2 regions of the Turicibacter faecis genome follow, and region 1 is predicted to be linked to the other one. Evidence: predicted binding sites of a transcription regulator. Region 1 holds the regulator's gene; the other holds the start of a gene.
What was found. Region 1 encodes HrcA, which represses chaperone genes, less so after heat shock. Its sites were predicted from a motif close to TTTTAGCACTNNNNNNNNNNNAGTGCTAAAA; they were not measured.
Positions count from the first base shown of each region.

Region 2: clpB (ATP-dependent chaperone ClpB) is a predicted target of HrcA. The motif match lies at 3,726-3,756, and genes of this name have one in related genera.

Region 1 is NZ_AP028127.1:1,323,904-1,333,548, forward strand. It holds gene mtaB (tRNA (N(6)-L-threonylcarbamoyladenosine(37)-C(2))-methylthiotransferase MtaB) at 1-368, opposite strand, end outside; gene AACH31_RS06300 (16S rRNA (uracil(1498)-N(3))-methyltransferase) at 402-1,148, opposite strand; gene prmA (50S ribosomal protein L11 methyltransferase) at 1,182-2,114, opposite strand; gene dnaJ (molecular chaperone DnaJ) at 2,286-3,428, opposite strand; gene dnaK (molecular chaperone DnaK) at 3,515-5,323, opposite strand; gene grpE (nucleotide exchange factor GrpE) at 5,349-5,906, opposite strand; gene hrcA (heat-inducible transcriptional repressor HrcA) at 5,919-6,950, opposite strand; gene trxA (thioredoxin) at 7,132-7,446, opposite strand; gene AACH31_RS06335 (GNAT family N-acetyltransferase) at 7,746-8,186, shown strand; gene AACH31_RS06340 (endonuclease MutS2) at 8,255-9,645, opposite strand, start outside.
Region 2 is NZ_AP028127.1:1,768,328-1,777,972, reverse strand. It holds T-box leader at 1-176, shown strand, start outside; gene leuS (leucine--tRNA ligase) at 301-2,736, shown strand; gene AACH31_RS08810 (Cof-type HAD-IIB family hydrolase) at 2,774-3,595, opposite strand; gene clpB (ATP-dependent chaperone ClpB) at 3,810-6,398, shown strand; gene AACH31_RS08800 (DUF3899 domain-containing protein) at 6,447-6,875, opposite strand; gene AACH31_RS08795 (peptide ABC transporter substrate-binding protein) at 7,172-9,106, shown strand; gene AACH31_RS08790 (ABC transporter permease) at 9,296-9,645, shown strand, end outside.

The DNA of each region.
Region 1 (9,645 bases):
TGAATATGTGAAATTGGCTGACGTTCCTCACGGTATTTTTGTACAAGGGCTGGGATTTGATCACGGCCATGAGTACCAATGACGATATCTACACCATCAATATCCATAATTTCTTTAGGTTTGGTCTGCGCATAGCACCCCATAACGCACATAACAGCTTCAGGGTTGCGGCGGATAGCGCGTCGGATCACTTGACGACTCTTTTTATCCCCAGTATTAGTAACCGTACATGTATTAATAATATAAACATCTGCTACTTCTTTAAAATCTACCTTCTCATATCCCTCGTTTTTAAATAATTCCCAAACAGCTTCTGTTTCATAATGGTTTACTTTACATCCTAACGTATGAAATGCTACAGTTGGCATCCACATCAATCCTTTCTCTTCTCTTGTTGTTAATTAAAGTTCTAATGCATAAGAGATAGCACTCATCACATAGATAGGAGCTGTTTCAGTCCTTAAGATACGTGCTCCTAATGCACAAGGTTTAAATCCGGACTCAATGAGCAATCGCTCTTCGCTTTCACTAATTCCACCTTCTGGCCCTATAATGACTAACATTTTTTCACCTGGTGAAATTTCGGTTAATGACTGTTTTAATTGCGATAAACGTCCCTGTTTAGCAATTTCTTCATAGGCAAACAGACAAACATCATACTCCGAGGCTTTCGCAATTAATTGTTTTAATGAATGAAGAGGAAATACTTCAGGCACCATCTGTCGGTGCGATTGTTCGGCCGCTTCTTTCGCAATTTTATTCCAACGCTCTAGTCTCTTCAGTGACTTTTTCTCATCCAATTTCACCACTGAGCGATCCATGATCAGAGGAATAAACGCAAAAGCACCACACTCGGTAGCCTTTTGGATAACCCATTCAAACTTATCACCTTTTGGCAACCCCTGAGCAATAGTAACATCAATGGGTAATTCTGTTTCCGATGCTACCTTTGAGTCTAATTTAACTTTAATTTCTTGTCCATCCATTTGCTCTATTGTCGATAAATAACAGACTTTGTCCTCATTACAAATAATAACTTGATCTGATAACCCCATTCTCATAACTCTAGAAATGTGGTGCGCATCATCGCCTGTAATAACCGCCATTTGATCATGAAATTGATGATTTTTTAAAAAATAACGTTGCATCTTACATCCTCCAACAGCTAATTTTTTATAATTTTAGGCTGATTGAGGCATAGCCACAATCGCTATCCAACCATTTTTTTCTTTAATTTGACAAATCTTAAATTGATGATGATTTAATGCTTCAACCACCAATTCCTTCTCATGTTCAACGATTCCCGAACAAATAAAAGGACGATTAGATGGTAAAACTTTTTTGACATCAGCTAACATTCCAATGATAATTGGCGCTAAGATATTAGCCACCATAAGCGTCGGTTTTTCATCTAGTGCATTTACACCATCAATTAAATTATTTTTTTCAACACATATATTTTGACAGTGATTTAATGCAACATTTTCTTTCGCTCGAATAACAGCCATCGCATCCAAATCCACCGCATACACTGATTTTGCACCTAATTTAGAAGCTGCAATCGCCAAAATTCCTGATCCGGTTCCAACATCTACGACCACTTGATTTTGATCAACATACTCTTCAATTAACTCTAAACAAAGCTGTGTAGTTTCGTGGGTTCCAGAACCAAAAGCCATACCTGGATCTAACATAATTTCAACTACATTAGGATCAGTTGTTGGTTCTAACCATGACGGTTTAATCACTAAACGCTCCGTAATTTCGATAGGTTGATAATGTTTTTTCCAACTATTGGCCCAGTCCTCCTCATCTAACTGACGAATTTGAAGGAGTTGTTGCGATTCATTTAAATTTAATAATTGCGTCCTTACATATTCTAATTGATGCTCGATATCAGGAGTTACGGCAAGATATCCCTTTATAACAACCCCTTCTTTCGGATAATCATCGGGATTAAGACGATAAATCTCACCAAATTGATCTTCATGCGCCTCTGTTAATGTATGAGAGTCCTCAACTAGAACCCCTTTTGAACCAGCTTCAATAAAAATATTGCTGACTAAATCGTAAGATTCATGACTCGTATGAAAACTTAATTCCAACCAGTTCATTACTTCACCTCTATTTCAAATTATTGAGCTAGTATCACTTACAATCATTTTATAACATTCTAGCCACTTTTTATATTTTTTTATTATATCATAAAATAATCTAAACATAAAATTTTGTCATTCATCGCTTAAAAAAGAGGTTGCAAGATCATTATCTCACAACCCCTTCACTTATTTAAAAGCTTTTTTTAATCGATCCCAAATTGACCCTGTTTTATCCTCTAACTGATCAAATTCATTCAATAGTTCTCTTTGACGATGATTTAATTTCTTTGGAACAACAAGTTTTACTTTAACGTAAAGATCACCTGTCATCTCACGGTTAATGTATTTAATTCCCTTATTACGTACCCTAAATTCTGTTCCTGGTTGTGTTCCTTCTGGAATTTTCAACGCGACCTTACCGTTTAAGGTTGGTACTTCAACCTCGGCACCTAGGGCTGCTTGAGAGAATGAAATTGGAATTTCACATCGAAGGTCATAGCCATCTCTGACAAAGAAGTCATGTGGTAAAACACGGAATGCAACATATAAATCTCCGCTTGGACCACCATTTCTACCTGCCTCTCCTTGACCACTTAGGCGAATTTGTTGTCCATCATCAATTCCCGCAGGAACCTTAACCTCAATTGTTTTTGTTTTATTGACTGTTCCACGTCCGTGACAAGCATCACAACGGTGTTTAATTTTCTTACCATCTCCGTGACAATCCGGACAAACACTTTGTGTTTGAACTCGTCCTAAAATAGTATTTTGGACTTCTGTTACACGTCCGCTACCGTTACATCTTGTACATGTTTCAATATCATCTTTTGAGCGAGCACCACTTCCACCACATTTTGTACACTCTTCTTCACGTGTCACTGAAATTTCTTTTGTTGCACCAAAGGCTGCCTCTTCAAAAGAAATAGTAATCGATTGTTGTAAATCATTTCCTCGTTGTGGAGCATTCGGATTTCGGCGGCCGGCTCCGCCACCAAATCCTCCGAAGCCTCCTCCAAACATACTTTCAAAAATATCCCCGATATCCTCGAAGCCTCCGGCTCCACCGAATCCGCCAAATCCTCCGAAGCCACCGGCTCCACCGAATCCTTCAGCTCCAGCGTGTCCAAATTGATCATAAGCCGCACGTTTTTGTTCGTCACTTAAAACATCATAGGCTTCCTGTACTTCTTTAAATTTTTCTTCCGCATTTTCCTCTTTCGAAACGTCCGGATGGTATTGTTTTGCCAATTTACGATATGCACGTTTAATTTCGATATCACTTGCCGTTTTTGAAACCCCAAGGATTTCATAATAATCACGTTTTGCCACGTCTTTACCCTCCTCTTCTTCTACTTTCCTAACTATATCATAAAAAAAGTCAAAGTCATAGTAGACTTTGACTTTTCACTTTTTTATTATACTTCTTTGTATTCAGCGTCTACAACTGAATCATCGCCTGAATTTCCTTCACCTTGTGCAGCCCCTGCAGCTTCTGCTGCTTTAGAATACACGCGAACTGCTAATTCTTGAGCAACTTTTTCAAGTTCTTCTTTTTTCGTTTTAATTTCATCCACATTACCTTCGCTTAATGCTTTTTGTAATGCTTCAACACCTGATTCAACATTAGCTTTTTCTTCAGCCGTTACTTCGTCACCTAATTCGCTAACTGATTTTTGTGCAGCAAAAATTAATTGCTCAGCTTCATTACGAATTTCAGCTTGCTCTTTACGTTTTGCATCCGCATCCGCATTTTCTTCTGCTTCACGAACCATACGATCGATTTCCTCGTCTGTTAATCCTGATCCCGAAGTAATAGTAATACGTTGTTCTTTTTGTGTTCCTAAATCTTTCGCTTTAACATTAACGATACCATTTGCATCAATATCAAATGTTACTTCAATTTGAGGAATTCCGCGAGGTGCCGCAGGGATATCACCTAATTGGAAGCGTCCTAATGTTTTATTATCGCTTGCCATTGGACGTTCACCTTGTAAAACGTGAATATCTACAGCTGGTTGGTTATCAGCAGCCGTTGAGAAAACTTGTGATTTTGAAGTTGGAATTGTTGTGTTACGTGGAATTAAGACAGTCATAACTTGTCCCATTGTTTCAATACCTAAAGATAATGGAGTTACGTCTAATAATAAGATGTCTTTAACGTCCCCTTGTAAGACTCCACCTTGGATTGCAGCTCCCATTGCAACAACTTCATCAGGATTTACCCCTTTATTTGGTTCTTTTCCTAATTCATTTTTAATTGCCGCTTGAACTGCAGGAATACGAGTTGATCCACCTACTAATAATACTTGATCTAAATCATTTGCTGTCATTTTTGCATCTTTTAATGCTTGGCGAACTGGTCCCATTGTACGTTCAACTAATGGAGCAGTCATTGCATCAAATTGCGCACGAGATAATGTTTTTTCTAAGTGTAATGGTCCTGTCGCATTCATAGAAATGAAAGGTAATGAAATTTGAACAGATGTTACACCTGATAAGTCTTTTTTAGCTTTTTCAGCCGCATCTTTTAAACGTTGCATCGCCATTTTATCCGCTGATAAATCAACACCTGTTTCAGATTTAAATTCTTTAACTAACCAATCAATGATTACTTGGTCGAAATCATCTCCACCTAAACGATTATCACCAGCCGTTGCTAAAACTTCGAATGTTCCATCTGCTAAGTCTAAGATAGAAACGTCAAATGTTCCTCCACCTAAATCGTAAACTAAGATAATTTGCTCTTTATCTGTTTTATCTAATCCATAAGCTAACGCAGCAGCTGTTGGTTCATTAATAATACGTTTTACATCTAAACCAGCAATACGTCCAGCATCTTTTGTCGCTTGACGTTCAGCATCGTTAAAATAAGCTGGTACAGTAATAACCGCTTCCGTTACTGGCTCTCCTAAATATGCCTCAGCCGTTGCTTTTAAGTTTTGTAAAATAATCGCTGAGATTTCTTGTGGTGTATATTCTTTACCTTCAATTGTCACTTTATGATTTGTACCCATATGACGTTTGATAGACATGATTGTATTTGGATTTGTAATTGCTTGACGTTTTGCTACGTCACCTACTTGACGTTCGTCACCTTTAAATGAAACAACAGATGGTGTTGTACGAGAACCTTCTGGATTCGCAATAACCTTAGCTTCTCCACCTTCCATTACAGAGACACATGAATTTGTTGTTCCTAAATCGATACCAATAATTTTACCCATAGAGATTCATCCTCCTAATCTATTTTTATTCGCTTACTTTCACCATCGACGGGCGAATCACGCGATCTTTTAACTTATATCCTTTTTGTAACTCTTGTAAAACAATACCTGAAGCTACACCTTCAACAGACTCCTGCATCACCGCTTGGTGAACAGTTGGATCGAAAGCCACACCTTCTGCTTCGATGACTTCAACGCCTTCTTGTTTTAACGCCTCTACAAGTTGAGCGTGAATCATCTTAAAGCCTGTTAAAAATGTTTTTGTACTTTCATCTTCAACGGTTGTCGCTAAAGCGCGCTCAAAGTTATCAATCGCTGGAATAATGCTTGTTACGATTGATTGGGAACGATACTTCATTTCACGTGTACGTTCTTCATTCATTCGACGTTTAAAGTTTTCAAGCTCAGCAGCATTTCTTAATAATTGATCTTTTAAATCTTCAATTTGTTGCTTTAAACTTTCTGTTTCCGAAACTTCTTCAACAACTTCTGTTGTCTCTTCATTTTCTTGACAACACGTTGATTCATTTTCTTCGATAGTTGTTTCGTCTAATTCCTCAACTGATTGGGCTTCCTTATTCAATCGTCCCACCTCCTATTTATATAAATCAGACATAATGCGAGCGACCTGTTCTAACAGAGGAATAATCTTGCGATATTCCATTCGAGTGGGTCCCAAAACGGCAATCTTACCAAATTCATAATCATTAATTTGATAAGGAACTGTAATGAGTGTACAATCCTCCATCGCCTTAATCTCATTTTCCTGTCCAATTTTGACCGTTAATTGGTGGCTATCTTCATCGGCCTCTATCACTTTAACAATTTCGTCGGCTTCTATCATATTAAATAAATGATAAGCTTTATCTAAATCGTTAAATTCGGGTTGCTTCAGTATATTTGATTTTCCACTTAAAATATAGTTATGTTGATTTAATGACTGAGTCAAAAGTTGTAACATGGCATACATAATCTCTTCCTTATAAGAAATGAAATCATGCAGTTGATTTTCAAAACTCTCAGTCAATTTTTCTTGAACCCGACCGATGTATTCACCGACTAATAATTCATCGAGCGCCTTAATAATAGTCTCCATTCGTGCAATGTCCATATCTTCAGGTAATGTAACTGTTCGGCTTTCAACATGCCCTTGATCCGTAATTAAAACAAATACCGCTTGGCGTGCAGAAATTGGAACAAACTGAATTTTTTTCACCCGACTGTAATCCCTAGAGGGACCAAGTAAAATAGACGTATAATTTGTTAAGCTTGATAGGAGACGCACCGCTTCTTTAATTGTGGTTTCGCGCTCAAATTGTTTTTGTTCTAACAATTGTTTAAATATTCCTACCTCTGGTGTCGTTTCTATTGGTTCTTGATTGATGATAAAATCTACATAATAACGATAACCCTTTTGACTAGGAACACGTCCACTTGATGTATGAGTTTTTTCAATAAATCCTAAATCCTCTAAATCAGCCATATCATTACGGATAGTAGCCGCGGAGAAATTCAAATCCTCCTTTTTAGAAAGGACCCTAGAACCAACAGGTTGTGCAGTCTGTATGAACTCTTCTACAATTGCCTTTAAAACTAATATCTGCCGTTCTGTTAGCAATGTAAACACCTCTTTTAGCACTCCTCATCATCAAGTGCTAATACAATTATATATCTTCCTATTAGCACTGTCAACAATTAAGTGCTAATTTTTTTATTTTCTATTTCATTTTATTCTTTTACCCTATCCCCTCTGTTTAAACATAAAAAAAGAGGCTACTTCTTCAGTATATCCTCTTTTTTCTTTTTTATTATTTATTTGTTTCAATTAATGATAATAATGAAGCTTTTGGTTGGAAACCTACCGTTTGTTGAATAGCTTGACCATCTTTAAACAAAATTAATGTTGGAATTGACATGACTTGATATTCTGCTGCCACTTCTTTACAATGATCAACGTTAACTTTTACAACCTTCGCTGTTTTTTCAACTTCCTGTGCTAATTCGTCTAAAACAGGAGCGATCATTTTACAAGGCCCACACCAATCGGCATAAAAATCAACTAATACTAATCCATCTGCAATTTCATTTGCAAATGACTCTTCTGTCGCATGAATAACTGACATCTATATTCCTCCTCTTATCTTTCTTTCTAAAATTAAGTATAACATATTCCCATGAAATTACAAATACCTTGCACTTTCTTTCCTATTATCTCACAATATTTTAAATCTATCCTCATTCATTAGATGAAATGTAAATCCTACAGCTTTAGATTGATATTGCTTCGCCTTCTCTTTAATTCTTTAATTTAAGATACAGGCAATGGTTCCTCACCCTCAAATACTTATCATTTTCTTCTATACTTGACAAGATTCCTCAGCGGTTTTTATAATAATTTTAATAAGTAAAAGGAGGAATACGTATGTTGACATTTACCGAAATAACACCCCAAGATATTAAGGAATTAGCCCAACTCTTTATTGAGACATTTAATAGTAGTCCATGGAATGAGCAATGGACGACGGAGACCGCCGAAAAAAGATTATCTCAAATGATTCATGTGGAATCCTTTTACGGTTTGAAAGCTTTTTTTGATGGGGAGCTATGCGGCTTAATTTTAGGTTGTATGGAACAGTACGATCATCATATTAATTTTTATCTACGAGAATTTTGCATTAAAAACTCTTTACAGGGGAAAGGAATTGGAACACTTATTTTAAAAACCTTTGAGGAAAAACTGATTCAAAATGATGTTAAAGAACTTTACTTATGTACAGCTAGAAACAGTACTGCTGAACTCTTTTATCACAAAAATAAATATGAGGAAGATAAAAAGTTGTTACTTCTCTCTAAGCAACTCTAATCCCGATTTTCTCTCGATCTTATTCAAAAAGCTGACTTCAACAATGGGTTGAAGTCAGCTTTTCATTTTTACTTTAACTCGACAACCGTCGCACCAGTTCCACCTTCACCAGCACCACCAAATCTGAATGAGGCCACATGTTTATTTTGTTTTAAATATTTATGAACACCTTGACGGAGAGCCCCTGTTCCGTGCCCATGGATAATTGTCACCGTTTGATATCCCGCTAACAATACTTCATCCATATATTTATCTAAACGTAACATGGCGTCTTCATAACGTTCACCTCGTAAGTCAAGTTGAATCCCTATGTCTGTTCGACGCTTATGAATCATTTTACCTTTAGCCGTATCCTTTTTCTTTACAGATTTACGTAAATACTCTAGGTCATCCGCCTTAATATTTACCTTCATCATGCCAAGCTGAACCATCCATTCTCCATTTTTAGTTTGTTCAATTAATTCCCCTTGACGATTGAGTGAAAGTACCATAACTTCATCTCCCGGCTTCAATGGAGCCTTGTTACGGGCCTTACGTTTAAACTGCTCGGCTTGCTTTGCCTCTGAGGCCTTTAAAGCAGTTAACTTCTCTGTTAATTCATGATCCTTTATCGTCAAGTCTGCCGCCTTTTTGGCTTGGCGTAAATCAGCGACAATTTGTTCTGCCTCTTCCTTAGCCTGGCGAATATTTTCAAATGCCTCTTTTTTTATTTGCTCTAATAATTTTTCTCGCTCCGCCTCAAATTTAGCAATTTTTCGCTCATAGTCTAAGCGCATTTGTTCAACTTCCTGATTTTGCTGTTGAAGACCTTGAATTTCTCGATCAAGTTCTAATCCTCGATCCTCTAACTTAGTAATTAAATCCGTTAACTCTGTCTTAGTTGTTTCAACTCGCGTACGAGCTGCCTCTAAAATTGCCTCTTTTAAGCCAAGACGTTTGGAAATCTCAAAGGCATTTGAACGTCCCGGAACGCCAACTAACAGACGATAGGTAGGTGATAAAGTTTCAATATCAAATTCAACAGAAGCATTAATTACATCATCACATTCATAAGCATAAGCCTTCAACTCAGGATAATGGGACGTTGCAATAGTCCTTGCTCCTCTGACCTTTACATAGTCTAAAATAGAAATGGCTAGCGAGGCCCCCTCTTTCGGATCTGTTCCCGCTCCTAATTCGTCAAAAAGAATTAAGCTATTCACCGTCAAGCGCTCCATAATACGAACAATATTAGTCATATGAGAAGAAAAGGTTGATAAACTCTGTTCGATACTTTGTTCATCACCAATATCAGCAAAAACATGGTCAAAAATAGCTAACTGTGAAGAAGCATGCGCAGGAATCAAAAGTCCAGACTGCGCCATCAACGTCAGTAAACCTACCGTTTTTAATGTGACCGTTTTTCCTCCGGTATTAGGACCGGTAATCACAATTGTTGTGTATTCATCACCAATTTCAA
Region 2 (9,645 bases), 440 kb from region 1:
AGAGCGAATGGTTGGTGGAAATTCGTATAGAGTCCCTTATGAACTCACCTTGGAGTTGCAGTTGTGAAAAGAAGTAAGAGCTGCCGCCTGTTTGGCGTTAAAACAATGAAGGGGTAAAAGCTTTTTAAGGTTAGCTTTTGCAACTAAGGTGGTACCGCGTCGATGACGTCCTTAGCTCGTTTTAAGGTACTTTTTTTTATGCTTAAAAAGGGTAACTCGCTTCATCGCTTTGTGTGTAAAAGGACTGCCGATTAAAAAGTGACAGGAATACCCTTAAATGGGTATATAGGAGGTAATGTTATGGCATTCGATCATCAACAGATTGAAAAAAAGTGGCAAAAATATTGGTTAGAAAATAAGACGTTTAAGACATCTGATGATTCTTCAAAACCAAAATATTATGCATTAGATATGTTCCCATACCCATCAGGAGCTGGACTTCATGTCGGGCATCCAGAAGGTTATACGGCAACAGATATTGTTTCACGTATGAAACGTATGCAAGGATATCGTGTCTTACACCCAATGGGATGGGATGCGTTTGGATTACCGGCTGAACAATATGCATTAAATACAGGAAATGACCCACGTGAATTTACGGATATTAATATTAATACGTTCCGTCAACAAATTCAATCGTTAGGATTCTCTTACGATTGGGATAAAGAGTTAAATACGACGGATCCAAAATATTATAAATGGACACAATGGATTTTCACACAACTTTACAACATGGGACTTGCTGAAATTAAGGACATTGAAGTAAACTGGTGTGAAGGATTAGGAACAGTTCTTGCCAATGAGGAAGTTTTAAACGTGAATGGAAAAATGGTTTCAGAGCGTGGAGAACATCCTGTTATTAAAAAACCGATGAAGCAATGGGTGCTTAAAATTACTCACTATGCTGAACGTTTATTAGAAGATTTAGAAGGTCTAGATTGGACGGAAAGCATTAAAGATATGCAACGTAACTGGATTGGAAAAAGTGAAGGGGCATTAATTAATTTCAAGGTAGATGGAACGGATGCTTCATTTGATGTTTTTACAACACGTCCAGATACTGTTTTTGGAATCACTTATGTCGTTTTAGCGCCAGAACATCCACTTGTAAGTGAAATTACAACCCCAGAATATCAAGAAGCTGTTCATGCTTATCAAGAATCATCGAAGGCAAAATCAGATCTTGAACGTACGGAATTAAATAAAGAGAAATCGGGAGTTCCAACAGGTGCCTTTGCGATTCATCCAATAACAGGTGAAAAAGTTCCTGTTTGGATTGGAGATTATGTCCTTGCAAGCTATGGAACAGGTGCGGTAATGGCAGTTCCTGCACATGATGAGCGCGACTATGAATTCGCAAACAAATATGATTTACCAATCAAGCAAGTTATTGAAGGAGACTTATCAGAAGGTGCTTTCACAGGTGATGGAGCTCACATTGAATCTGACTTTATTAATGGGATGAATAATACTGAGGCGAAGACGGCCGTGATTGATTGGTTAGAAGCTCACGACTGTGGATCACGCAAAGTTAACTACAAATTACGTGATTGGTTATTCTCACGTCAACGTTATTGGGGAGAGCCATTCCCAGTTATTTTATGGGAAGACGGAACAATGTCTGTACTCGAGGCGGACCAATTACCACTTGAATTACCAGTAATGGATAATATTAAGCCATCTGGAACAGGGGAATCACCACTTGCTAATGCAACAGAATGGTTAGAAGTTGTTCGTGAAGATGGAGTTAAAGGGCGTCGTGAAACAAATACGATGCCACAATGGGCCGGAAGTTGCTGGTACTACATTGGATATATTTTAAAACAAGGTAACGATTATGTTGGATTAAATACAGAAGAAGCAAAACAATTATTAAAAGAGTGGTTACCAGTTGACCTTTATATCGGTGGGGCAGAACATGCGGTATTACACTTATTATACGCTCGCTTCTGGCACAAAGTTTTATTTGATTTAGGAATCGTTGAGACGAAAGAACCATTCCAACGTTTATTTAACCAAGGAATGATCTTAGGGGAAAACAACGAGAAAATGTCTAAATCAAAAGGAAACGTTGTAAATCCAGACGATATCGTTGAATCACATGGCGCAGACACACTGCGTTTATATGAGATGTTTATGGGACCTCTTGATGCAGCAATCGCTTGGTCAACAGAGGGTCTTGATGGAAGCCGTCGTTTCTTAGATCGCGTATGGCGTTTATTTGTCACACCAGAGCACACATTAACAGAAAAAATCACGGTTGATAACGATGGAAAATTAGATAAAGTTTACCATGAAACGGTTAAAAAAGTGACAGAAGACTATGAAAAATTAAGCTTTAACACGGCGATTGCACAAATGATGATTTTTGTGAATGAGGCGTATAAAGCAACAAGTATTCCACGTGAGTATGTAGAAGGATTTGTTAAATTATTAAATCCAATTGCTCCTCATATGACGGAGGAAATTTGGTCTGTTCTTGGTCATGAAAATACAGTGACTTACGAAGCATGGCCAACTTATGATGAAGCGAAGTTAGTATCTGATACAATCACAATTATCGCTCAAGTTAATGGTAAATTACGTGCACGTATCGATGTTGCGGCGAATATTTCAAAAGAAGAAATGTTAGAATTAGCAATGGCTCATGAAAATGTTCAAAATTTCGTAGCGGGTAAAGAAATTGTTAAAACAATTGCTGTTCCTAAAAAATTAGTGAATATTGTTGTAAAATAAGAAGAAAAGCTCATGGATTTTATCCATGAGCTTTTTTTTACTTCTGCGTTAAGATATATTCGTGAATATAGTGGGCAACTCCACTCTCTTTATTAGATTTTGTGGTCGCATTTGCGACTTCTTTTAGCTTATCAATCGCATTATCCATCGCGACACCTGTTCCAGCATACGTCAGCATCTCAATGTCATTATCACCATCTCCAAAAGCAATAATATCTTTTTGTTCGATGTTGAAATGTTTTGCTAGTTGCTCAATCGCTGTTGCTTTGTTCGTATCTGATTTAAATACTTCAATAATGTTGGCATTATCGCCATCCCAGTTTCGGCAGGTTACGATGTCACCGTAGTTTTCACGAAGGAAAGACATGACCTTCTCGGTACATCCTTCTTTAGCTTCTAATATAAATCCATTTGGATGTTCGTCTAATGTTTCTTTAAATGGACCATATTTAACAGATGTGCATGATTCGATATGGAACCAATCGCGAACACTATCCCCTTGATTTAACACATAGAGATGATCTTTGTATTCGCAGTAGGCATTAACGATAAGATCTTTCAGTTCTGAGTCAAAGAGCGTGATGATGACTTCTGTTGGAATTTGGGCAACGATGTCGGAAAAGTTCTCATTTTCTGGATGATGTATATATGCCCCATTAAAGTTAATAATAGGGGTATCAAGTCCTAATTCTTTATAGAAGTGGACTGACGCACGTGCTGGGCGTCCTGTTGCAATGACGACAATATGTCCCTCTTCTTTAGCTTTCATTAAAGCTTCTTTGGTTTTTGGGTCGAGTGTTTCCCAGTTCTGCAAAGCTGTACCATCTAAGTCTGTGACAATTAATTTTCTAGTTTCCATTGAAACACCTCCATTTAATTATCATATCATAGTTGGTTATGAAGTTAAATAAAGTTATTGAGAGGCTATTAAATCTATTAGTTATGGAGATAATTGTTAGTTTATAAATAAAAACGCTATTATTAAAAATTATTAGCACTCTTATTGACTGAGTGCTAAAACAGGCGTATAATAAAAGTATCATCAGAAATGATGAAGGATTGGAGTGATGATTATGAATATTAATAAAATGACTGAAAAGTTGCAACAGGGGTTAGTTGGTGCACAGTCTCTTGCGTCTTCGTTACATCACCAAGAGATTGATACCCCGCATTTGTTAACGACTTTATTACAAGATCATGACGGATTAGCTGCTCGTGTTTTTACAAAGGCAGGTTATCCTTTAAATAATATATTAGATTCATTGAAGCAAATGTTAGATAAAAAGCCCTCTGTGACAGGTGCCACAGGAGATCCTTACGTATCGGCTGATTTAAATCGAGCGTTATTAAAAGCTGATGATTATGCGCGCGCATGGAAAGATGATTATTTATCGATTGAACATGTGTTGCTCGCGATGCTCGAATCGAAAGATTATCAGATGAAGCAATTAATTAAAGAATATGGAATTAAGGAAAAAGAACTAAAAGAAATTATTTCACAGATTAGGGGGAATTCAAGAGTGATGACACAAAATCCAGAAGCAACTTATGAAGTGTTAGAAAAATATGGACGTGACCTTGTTGAGGATGTTAAGTCAGGTAAAATTGATCCTGTCATCGGGCGTGATGAGGAAATTCGTCGTGCTATTCGAATTTTATCGAGAAAGACTAAAAATAATCCTGTTTTAATCGGTGAACCTGGGGTCGGTAAAACGGCTATCGTTGAGGGATTAGCTTGGCGTATTGTGAGACAGGATGTTCCTGAAAGTTTAAAAGATAAAGTGATTTTTGAGTTAGATTTAGCAGCACTTGTTGCAGGTGCTAAATACCGTGGGGAATTTGAAGAGCGTTTAAAAGCAGTATTAAATGAGGTTAAAAATAGTGATGGACGCATTATTCTATTTATTGATGAGATTCATACGATTGTTGGGGCAGGTCGTACAGATGGTGCAATGGATGCCGGGAATTTGTTAAAACCTTTACTAGCTCGTGGTGAGTTGCATTGTATTGGGGCAACGACGCTAAAAGAATATCGTGAATATATTGAAAAAGACCCTGCGCTTGAACGTCGTTTCCAAAAAGTACAAGTCAATGAACCGACCGTTGAAGACACTGTGTCTATCTTACGTGGATTAAAAGATCGCTTCGAGGTCCACCACCGCGTTAGTATTTCTGACCGAGCTATTGTCGCTGCAGCAACATTATCGGATCGTTATATTACCGATCGTTTCTTACCAGATAAGGCGATTGATTTAATTGATGAGGCATGTGCAACAATTCGTACAGAAATTGACTCATTACCAGAAGAAGTCGATCGTATTAGCCGTCGTGTGACACAACTTGAAATTGAAGAAGCGGCGTTGAAAAAAGAAAAAGATGAGAATAGTAAACAACGTCTTGAAACTTTACAAAAAGAGTTAGCAAATTTAAAAGATGAATTAAAAGTGTTAAAATTACAGTGGGAAAAAGAAAAACAAGCCATCCATGGAGTTGCGGATCTTAAAAAAGAACTCGAAGGAGCACGCCGTGCGTTAGAGGATGCCCAAGCTCGTGGGGAATATGAAAAGGCAGCTGAATTGCAATATGGTAAAATTCCAAGTTTAGAGAAACAGATTGCTGAAGTGGAAACGATGCAACACGACGAGTCTGGAAAAGAAGGACGCTTATTGCGTGAAAATGTAACGGAAGAAGAGATTGCCGAAATTATTTCCCGTTGGACAGGAATTCCAATAGCTAAGCTCGTTCAAGGGGAACGTGAAAAGCTATTAAACTTAAAAGATGAATTAAAACGCCGAGTGATGGGACAAGACGATGCGATTGATTTAGTTGGTGATGCTATTATTCGTGCTCGTGCAGGAATTAAGGATCCACATCGTCCAATTGGTTCGTTCCTATTCTTAGGGCCTACAGGGGTTGGTAAAACTGAAATTGCGAAAGCATTAGCTGAATTTTTATTTGATAGTGAGGAACATATTGTTCGAATTGACATGAGTGAGTATATGGAAAAACATGCAGTTTCACGTTTAGTCGGAGCGCCTCCAGGTTATGTAGGTTATGAAGAAGGTGGACAATTAACGGAAGCTATTCGCCGTAAACCCTACTCAATTGTCTTACTTGATGAAATTGAAAAAGCTCATCCAGATGTCTTTAATATTTTATTACAAATCCTTGATGATGGACGTATCACAGATTCTCAAGGTCGTACGGTGGACTTTAAAAATACAATTATTATTATGACATCAAATATCGGGTCACATATTTTGCTTGAAAACCCTGATTTTGAACAAGCGCAAGAGCAAGTGCTCGAAGTTTTACGCGATTACTTTAAACCAGAGTTATTAAATCGTATTGATGAAATTATTACATTTAATCCATTATCAGAGTCAATTATTTACCAAATCGTTGATAAGTTTATTGCAGGATTAAATCATCGCTTAGAAGAACAACGAATCACAGTTCGATTAACAGATGCTGCTCATGCCTATGTCGCTGAAGCCGGATTTGATTCAGTTTACGGAGCACGTCCATTGAAACGATTTATCCAACGTACGATTGAAACAAAACTAGCTCGTGCCTTAATTGCGGGCGATATTGAGATGGATACAACGGTGATTGTTGATGCCGTTGATGGAAATATCGAGTTGTCTTATGAAAAAAATTAAATAAAAAAAAAAACTCATGTCCCGTTTGGGCATGAGTTTTTTTATACTTTAAAGAATAGCAAATGATAGGATAAAGCTTAAGGCCAGTAGGATGAGTGTTGAACTTAACAGTTGATTGATATCTAGCCACCTTTTAGATTGCTTATACTCATAAAATTCTTCAAAACTATGAAAAATTTTCTCCCCAGTTGCTTCATCGTAATCATTTTTCTTATCTTTGACATCCTTTGTTGTCCAATATTTTGGAAGAAAAAAAAGGACGTATCGTTTTGTTTTTTGCCACGAGTATTGGAACGTATAAAAGGTCCCCTGATCTAAAATCCATTTGAAAGCATAGATACAAAAGAAAAACAAAGAGACGAGAAAAAGTGTATTCGTGAATTGAAGTGCGGAAAATCCTTGTCTCAGTAAAAAGAGAAAGGTGATTCCTATTATCCATAAAATTGATTTGAAAAAGATAGGATACTGTTTTAGCATCATAGATTCCCCCCTTATATTTTCTCTATTATAGCAGAGATAGTCTCTAAAATAAGACTTTGTCATAAAAAATGACTAAATTTATAATAATTCTACGTATTTCAAAGAATCAGAACGGTTTATTACGAACGTTTTTTGTCATAGTCAATAAAAAAAATCAAAAAAAATAATAAAAGCGATTACAGACTAAAATTAGGATTTACAAACTATATTTTGGAAGTTAAAATGTAAATAAGTATCGTGAGCGATACAAAAAATACCAATTATGGTAATAAAAAACGTAAGGGGGAAACAGCGTGAATAAGAAATTAGTAGGAATTTTCGCCGCTGCTTTCTGTGCTTTTGGGCTAGCCGCTTGTTCATCAGGTGATGCAAATCCAGCAGATAGTAACGGAAACCCGAGTGCAGGGGAAGCAAAATCGGGTGGCAAAGTCTTAAAATTATTAGAAACGTCAAACATCAAGAGCTTACTACCTTGGCAGGCTACAGACTCAGTATCATTCTTAATGTTAGGTAACATTTTAGAGGGATTAGTGACATTCGGTGAAAATGGGGAAATCATGCCAGGGGTAGCAAAAAGCTGGGATATCTCAGAAGATGAATTAACGTATACGTTCCATTTAAATGAAGACGCAAAATGGGTAAAAGCGAATGGGGAAGAATATGCACCTGTTACCGCTCACGATTTTGTTTATTCTTGGAATCAATTAATTGACCCTAATACAGGGGCGGAGTATAACTTTATGTTAGAAACTGCCGGAATTGAAGGGGCTGGAGATGCTTTAGGATTAGCATCAAACTTAGTGACTTATAATGCAGATTCAAAAACATTATCGTCATTAAAAGTTTCAGATTATAAAGATACGGATTCTCAAACAGCACAACAACAATATGATGAAGCAAAAGCCGAATTAGAAGAGGGAATTGCTTCTGCTGAAGAGGCGATTAAAGGATTAGGATTTGCCTCTGTTGAGGAAGCAAATCAAAATATGCAACAATTAATGGATGGATTAGGATTTAAAGCAGTTGATGATTATACGTTTGAGGTAAAATTAGAAGCTCCAACACCTTATTTCTTATCATTAATGGCGTTCCCATCATTCTATCCAGTTAATGAAAAATTTGTTAATGAAGTGACAGAAGATAAATTTGGAACAACAGTTGATAATTTCTTATATAACGGTCCTTTCTTATTTACAGAGTGGAAAATTTCAAAAAGCTTCTATTTAACTAAAAACCAATCTTACTGGGATGCTGAAAATGTAGCGTTAGATGGTGTAGATTTTGTTGTCAATGAAAACATCGATAATAATACATGGGTAAGCTTATATACAGACGGTAGTGTAATGGAAGCGAAGCTAAGTGGAACAAACGTAGCCACTTATGGATCACGTCCAGATGCAGTGGCTGAGGGAGATCCAGGCGTATTCTATTTAGAAGTTAACCAAGGAAATGGTGCCGCAACACCAGTAACTAAATTATTAGCTAATGCTAAAGCGCGTAAAGCTCTTAATATGGCGATTGATAAATCATTTATTACAGATGAAGTATTAGCTAATGGATCAATGGTTGCTGATTATTTAGTACCAAAAAACTTTGCATACGGACCTGAAGGAACATCAGTTGAAGGACAAGATTTCCGTACGACATATGAAGGATTTAACACTTATAATAAAGAAGAAGCTAAAAAATTATGGCAAGAAGCCATGGAAGAAACTGGAGTAACAGGACCAGTTGATTTAGAAATTTTAATTCAATCAGCAGATTCAGCAATTAAAATGGGATCAGCGATTCAAAATGATGTGCAAGAAGTTTTAGGAGAATTTGGTGTAACAGTTACGATTTCACCGGTTCCATTCCCAGAAAAATTAGCACGTGTTTCTTCTGGTGACTATCAATTAGCGTTATCAGGATGGAGCCCAGATTATGCTGATCCAATGACTTACTTAGATATGTTCGTCACAGGTGGGGGACATAATAATATTGGATATTCAAATGCTAAATATGATGAGTTAGTTAATTCAGCAAAATCAGGGGATTTAGCAACGGATTATGAAGCACGTTGGAATGCATTAGTTGAAGCGGAACAAATTTTATTAGGTGAAGATCAAGCGTTAATTCCGTTATATCAAAAAGGTGTTGTTAATTTACGTAGTCCGAAGTTAGTAAACTATTGGAAGCAAGCGGTTGGACCTGATTATTTCTATAAATGGGTAGATATTCAAGACTAATTGAGATCATTTATAGTTTTACAAGCATAAGACATTTTGTCGTCTTATGCTTGTTTATCATAAAAATAAGTTGATTAAAATATAGATTTAAAAAATGACAATAGCTCATTATTATTTTTTTAAATCTATTTTTTATTCAGTCAGAATGATGAATAAGAGGGAGAGAGAATACGAAGGGGGAGAATAAGCATGTTTAAGTACATCTTAAAACGGATCGGTTACATGATTATTACACTATTTTTGGTTCTAACAGTAAACTTTTTATTGCTTCAGTTAATTCCGGGGAGCCCATTTGATGGGGAGAAAGTAACCGAGGCACAAAAAATTATCTTAGAACAAAAGTATGGATTAGATGACCCGATTCCAGTTCAATACGTTCGTTATATGAAAGGTGTTGTTCAAGGAGATTTCGGAATTTCGTTTAAACTTCAAAACCAAGAAGTATCGGATCTTGTTTTAACACGTATTCCTTATACGATTAAACCGGGGGCCCTAGCCTTATTAATTGGAGTGGTTGTTGGGATTTTATTCGGAGCTAT